One region of the Jeotgalicoccus nanhaiensis genome, then DNA from elsewhere that is predicted to be linked to it. Evidence: predicted binding sites of a transcription regulator. Region 1 holds the regulator's gene; the other holds the start of a gene.

What was found. Region 1 encodes NrdR, which represses ribonucleotide reductase genes. Its sites were predicted from a motif close to AACACNATATATNGTGTT; they were not measured.
Region 2: nrdI (class Ib ribonucleoside-diphosphate reductase assembly flavoprotein NrdI) is a predicted target of NrdR. The motif match lies at 1,950-1,967, and genes of this name have one in related genera.

What each region holds. Positions count from the first base shown of each region.
Region 1 is NZ_JADGLW010000004.1:33,377-36,798, forward strand. It holds gene dnaI (primosomal protein DnaI) at 1-193, opposite strand, end outside; gene IR135_RS07080 (replication initiation and membrane attachment family protein) at 202-1,542, opposite strand; gene nrdR (transcriptional regulator NrdR) at 1,544-2,002, opposite strand; gene IR135_RS07090 (antibiotic biosynthesis monooxygenase family protein) at 2,516-2,935, opposite strand; gene gap (type I glyceraldehyde-3-phosphate dehydrogenase) at 3,018-3,422, opposite strand, start outside.
Region 2 is NZ_JADGLW010000001.1:398,969-402,390, reverse strand. It holds gene recQ (DNA helicase RecQ) at 1-464, shown strand, start outside; gene IR135_RS01940 (DMT family transporter) at 811-1,695, opposite strand; gene nrdI (class Ib ribonucleoside-diphosphate reductase assembly flavoprotein NrdI) at 2,063-2,458, shown strand; gene nrdE (class 1b ribonucleoside-diphosphate reductase subunit alpha) at 2,442-3,422, shown strand, end outside.

The sequences.
Region 1 (3,422 bases):
CGCATTCAGCCGGCTGATTTATATAATGTTTTAAAATCATCAGATCATTTTGAATCATGGAGCGGGTAACTTTACCTTCATGTGCCTCCATAAAGGCCTTCATCTTCGGATGATTAATAATTTCGTTATAAATACGTTCGTTATTCTCCGCTATTCTGCTGGAATTTTTAACGAAACTGCTGATCGGTTCCATCGCCTCACCTAATTTTCTCTAAATTTATTAATCAGTTTGCTGAAGTCTTCATCATCTTTCAGCGTTTTCATCGGTTCACCGGTTTTCTTCGTATTCTTAGTCTTAGAGGTTCCTTGCCGGTTTTCTTTTCTGCTTGTCTTCTCTTTCAGCCAGGCCGGCTGTTCCTCACCAGGACCTGCGTATTTAAACTGGCGTTTCCGACGTTTTTCTTCCTGGGCTTCACGGAATTCCATAATCGACTGATACGCTTCCGCTGCTGTGCGGTAACCTTCTTTTTCCCAGTTTTCCGCGATGGTCATCACGTATCTGAGCGGCAGATCGCCCTCTTTCATCTGAATAGCATACTCCAGCAGCACGTTCAGCACGCCGTTTTCAAGGCCGGTTTTAACAATTAATTCCGTCACGACTTTTAAATCGTTTTCCGAAGGTTTGTAATTTCTGAGGTCGTTAATTCTGTCGAGCGGACTCACCTTGTCGAGGCTGTCGAGATACGATTCATCACCGGAAGGTCTTACTGCTTCTTCAGCTGTTGTAAAACTCGGAATAACTTCCCCGTATTCTTTCTGATAGTATTTGCGGGCTTCGGTTTTTAAGCGCTCTTTATCGATTCCGAACTGAGGACTCGATGACTGCAGCAGAATCTGCTTAATATCATATGCATTTAATTTAAACAGCTGGCTCAGCTGCACGACAAGTTTTTTAACTTCCTTTGTAAAAAACTGCTTATCGATGCGCGTCCCCTTCAAGTGTGTATACAGCACTTCGAAATCAAAATCATCGAGGTCAATCGACGGTCCCCGGGAGACGTCATTCTGTTTAAAGTGCTCATCCGGTGTACGGAATTTCGCATCTCTCGCGTGGTAGAACACCTCGGTGAATTTCTTCGTTACCTCGGTCAGGTCACCGGGCAGTTCCGGATAGATAAGACGGTCTTTTTTATCGTTGAATTTAGCAGAGCCGACCTGTGAGTATAAATACATGGACAGCATGGGATCTTTGAAGTACATCTCCGGAGTGAGCGGCTGCAGCAGTCTGTAGACAAAGAGATCATCGTGTTCTTTATTCGATACATAAGTGCGCACGAGTCCGATGGCTTCGAGCTTATCGAGCGACGTTTCAAAATCCGATAAGTTCAGCGACAGCTCGTCCATCAGCTCACGATGAAAACGGACAGCAAGCTTATCGTATACTTTTGTCGATTCAAACAAATACAGATAGATACCGAAGGCTTCAGTGCCGATAACCGGTAAATATAAGGCGTTCAGCACTTCGTAATTATCGTCGGATAAGGTACCCGGCTGGTAAACGATAAACTCCGTATTCGGTTTTAAACGTTCATTAAATTTCATTTTACGCCTTACCTTTTTCTAGATTTTGGAGGATATCCATCAGCTGATCGATATCTTTAAATTCTCTGTACACAGATGCAAAACGCACGTATGCTACCTGATCGAGAGTAATTAATTCTTTCATAACGGATTCGCCGATATCGTTCGAGGAAATTTCAGCCTTGTTTAAATTCCGTAAAGCAGCTTCCACGTTATCCGCGCGCTTTTCAATTTCATCATAAGGAATCGTCCGTTTTTCACAAGCTTTTAAAAGGCCGTCAAGCACCTTCGATCTGTCGAACACTTCGCGTGTTCCGTCTTTTTTTATAACGACAAGGGGTGACAGTTCAATCCGTTCAAACGTTGTAAAACGCGTTGCGCAATCTTCGCATTCCCGGCGTCTCCGAATCGCATTCATCTCATCCGCATGACGCGAATCCACCACTTTTGAATTCGTATGCTGACACTTTGGACATCTCATATGATGTTCACCTCATTTGTAATAGATTAGTTTCAATTATTATAACACCGAAAGCAAGAAACATAAAAAAGAAAGCGGATTGGGCGGTGGAGGCCGGCTGTCTGGTCATTGTGGGAATCACAGTGACGGAGTAGCCGCTTTGTCACGTCATTGTGGAAGGCACAGTGACGGAGTAAACGATCTGTCCCGTCATTGTGGAAATCACAGTGACGGAGTAAACGTCTTGTCCCGTCATTGTAGGAGGCACAGTGACGGAGTAAACGTCTTGTCCCGTCATTGTGGAAGGCACAGTGATGGAGTAGCCGCCCTATCCCGTCATTGTCACTTTCACAGTGGCGCGCTGGACACCTTACTGTGCCATTGTCACATCCACAATGGCGCGCTGGACGCTTTACCGTGCCATTGTCACATCCACAATGGCGCGCCGTCTCAATCGCCATCCACCCCTCATCAAAAAAAAACAGTCCCGCCACCTCAAAGTAAGAGGTGTCACGACTGTTTCATACAAAAAGTTTAGCCTTCGACGCTGAAGTTTTCACGTACCGGCATTGCTTCCAAGTAATCGCTGCCTTCGGATTTTACACGCTGTTCTTTTTTAACGTGCGAGTTCTGGAAGGCTTCCGATTCCACCCAGGCTGTAAAGTCTTCTGTTGTCTGCCAGCCTGTCAGCACCGACATTTTGTTGTCTTTTTTTATCAGCATAAAGCCCTGAAAGCCGTCGTACTGGTCGACATTGCCTTTCCGGCCTTTAAATCTTTTAATCATTTCTTTAATATATTCTTCTTTGACGATAAAGTTATTCGTCGCAATATGTCCGGCGCCTGCAAGGTCCCCGTCGTGAATAATCACATCGTATTCTTCGCCTTTGTATGATGCTGTTTCGCCGTTGATAAGCAAATCTGTACTTTGTCCTTCTTTATTTACTAATTTCATGCCAGCACTCCTTCGTTCATATTGTTAATTTTATTGTATCAAAAAAGAGGATAGCATCAACTATCCTCCTGTGACTGTATTGTTAAATATCTTTCGCGATCATTTCAGCCAATTCAACACATCTTACAGAGTAACCCCACTCATTATCGTACCATGACAGTACTTTAACTTTGTTGTTATCCATAACCATAGTCAGGGCTGAGTCAACGATAGAGCTGCGCGGATCTGTATTAAAGTCGCTTGATACTAACGGCGTGTCGCTTACGCCTAAAATACCTTTCATTGCGTCAGCTTCGTATTTCTTGAACGCTTCATTGATTTCTTCTTTAGTCACGTCTTTTTCAAGGTCTACTACAAGGTCGACTAAAGATACGTTAGATACCGGTACGCGGAGTGCCATACCGTCGAGTTTGCCTTCGAGTTCCGGGAGCACTAAAGCAGTTGCTTTTGCAGCGCCTGTTGAAGTCGGAATAATGTTTTCTGCAGC
Region 2 (3,422 bases), on a different contig from region 1:
GGGGTCTCGATTCGCAAGAAAGCTTCGGTGTGCTGGACTCATACCGCACGAGCGAGGTAAACCATCTTGTCGAGGAGCTTATCATGCGCGGCTATGTACATTATGCCGGCCATAAAATGTACCTCGTTGAAAAGAGCTTTGATATTCTCGACCGTAAAGTGAAACTGTACACAGTGCCGTACCGGAAACATTACAACGAAAGAGTCGACGTTTCGACGGACTCATCGCCAAACGAAATTTTATACGATAAACTGCTCGATACCCGTAAAGGACTCGCAGATAAGTATAAGCTGGATGAAGATGCGATATTTACCGATCAGATACTGAAAGAATTCGCGAAAAAAATGCCGCAGACTAAACAGGATATGATGCATATTCAGGGTGTCGGCAACTACAAGTTGAAACACTACTGCCCGTACTTTTTGGAAGAAATCCAGCAGCACGGCGGCAAGAAAAGCATATAGATGAAGGGGCTTTCTAAGCCGGGACATTAGGTCCCGGCATTTTTATTTGAGGATGGACCGGTGAATTGCCGGCTGTATTCAGTTTAATAGAACTTGAACGTCGTGGTTTTTCTGGCGAAGACGTATAGATGACGTTGAACGTCGTGGTTCATTTGAACGACAACATCCAGACCGCTTTGAACGTCGTCGTTTTTCCGGCGAAGACGTATAGACGGCGTTGAACGTCGTGGTTCATTTGAGCGACGACATCCAGACCGTTTTGAACGTCGTCGTTGGCCCTAACGACGACGCCCGCACAAAAAGCCCCCGGCTCATATTGAACCGGGGACTTCACTAATTATTCCAATCAAGATGCTCTGTTTTTCTTGCCGGTGACCTTTAGTTTTTTGGGACGGTTTTTCATATACATATAGTAGCTTGCCGCGAAAATAATAATATAGCCGAGAATTGACAGCATATCCGGTACTTCATTAAAGACGATAATACTGAACAGTGCAGTAAACAGTATCGTTGAATAGAAGAAGATAGATATCTCTTTCGCCGGTGCGAAGCTGTATGCAATCGTCAGGCCAAACTGGCCGACAGCTGCGAAAACTCCTGACAGAATAAGCATCCAGAACTGGTTCATCGTCATCGGTTCAAACTGGTAGATAAAGAACGGCAGGAGAGCGACAGTCGAGAAGAATGAAAAGTAAAATACTACTGTATAGAACTTTTCCCGGCTGCCTAAAATCCGGAGCACCGTATAAGCTCCGGCTGCGAATATTGCGCCGAGCACCCCGATGAGCGCAAACATTGTATCGCTCGAGAATGACGGTTTAATAATAAAGATTGCCCCGACCAGCGCGATGATGATTGAAATCAGCTGGAATCTCCGTATGTATTCTTTTAAAAATATGGCGCAAAGTATTATAGTGAAGAACGGACTGAGTTTATTTAAGATATCTGCATCGCTCAGAACCATCCGGTCGATAGTGAAGAAATTTAACAGCACACCGACCAGGCCGAGCGCGGAACGCAGCAGCAGCCAGCCCTGGTTTTCCCGTTTTCCGAACAGGCTCTCTCTGTAGTAGAGAACGAGCGCGAGCGCGATCAGCATCGAGATGAAATTTCTGAAGAAAGTTTTTTGCACTGTAGGCAGATCTCCGGAATATTTTACAAAAAGGGACATCAGACTAAATCCGAGAGAAGAAATAATCAGTGCGATGATACCTTTTACAACATTATTCATTAACAACACTCCAACTTGTTTTGTACGATAATTTCAGGAATTTCAACAAATAAAAAGGATAAAAATTTCGTTATATTTTTTATGAAAAAAATTCATTCTTGCCATCACTTATCCACCGTGACTTCCGGCGTTTTATCTCCATTTATTTAGCGTGAAATTTTTAGAGAAGGCAGTTTTTTACATTGCTAATGGCAGTTTAATATGAGATTATAGAACATGTTCAAGCACATATATTGTGTCTGTAAAATGTTTCGACCACAATATGTAGTGGTATCAGCATAGAAAGCAAGTAAAAAGCGAGTAATGGAAACAAACATCGCATAGAACATACGTTCTGTTTGTGTTATGCTCGAAAGGAGATGACAAAGTGATTATTGCTTATTATTCAATGACAGGTAATATCCGTCGTTTCTTAAATAGTATGGACATTCCGGACACCTATGAATTATATCAAATAACAGCCGCCAATGTCAGAGATAAAATCGATCAGTCTTATATTTTAGTTACACCGACATACGGTTTCGGAGCTGTGCCTGATACTGTTAAGGAATTTTTAAAAGTAAACTCTTATAATCTAGTCGCAGTCGCATCTAGCGGCAACCGGAACTGGGGTCAGAACTTTGCCAGGGCGGGCGAGTATATAAGCAGCGATTACAGCGTACCGCTCCTGATGAAGTTTGAACTTCACGGCACACCGGAGGAGCGCGCACAATTTATAGTTGAATTAGAAAGGGCAGGGGAATTGCATGAAAGTATTAGATGAAAAAACTTACAACCACGTTGAACTGAATAACGAAGTCACGCAGCGCGACGAAACAGGGTTTTACAAACTGGAGAAAGACCTTGAGGCACTTGAGGTATTCATGGAGGAAGTCGAAGCGAAGACTATCCATTTTGACTCGGAATTAGAAAGGCTGCATTACCTCGTGGACAACGATTTCTATTACGATTTATTCAAAGAGTACAGCGAAACGGCTCTTCAGGATATTATTGATCATGCAGATGCTATTGAGTTCAAATTCAAAAGCTACATGGCAGCGAGCAAGTTCTTTAAAGATTACACTTTAAAAACGAACGATAAAAAACAGTACCTGGAAGATTACAGACAGCACGTTGTGATTGTCAGTCTGTACCTTGCAAAAGGCAATATTGAAACTGCCAAGCGTTTTATCACATCGATGATGGAACAGCGTTATCAGCCGGCAACTCCGACCTTCTTAAACGCAGGCCGTGCACGTCGCGGTGAAATGGTATCATGTTTCCTGCTCGAAGTTGATGATTCACTGAACTCGATTAACTATATCGACTCAACTGCCAAACAATTAAGTAAAATCGGCGGCGGTGTTGCGATTAACTTATCAAAACTGCGCGCACGCGGCGAAGCAATTAAAGGTATCGAAGGTGTAGCTAAAGGAGTTCTGCCTGTAGCGAAATCACTGGAAGGCGGATTCAGCTACGCAGACCAGCTCGGTCAGCGTCCGGGTGCGGGAGCTGTTTACTTAAACATCTTCCACTATGACCTGCCTGAGTTCCTCGACACTAAGAAAGTAAACGCGGATGAAGACATCCGTCTGTCGACAATTTCAACAGGGCTTGTTGTACCGTCGAAGTTCTTTGAACTGGCACGCGACAACAAACCGTTCAGCCTGTTCGCTCCGCACACTGTGGAACGCGAATATGGTATGGCTCTTGACGATATGGACATGGACGAAATGTACGACCAGCTT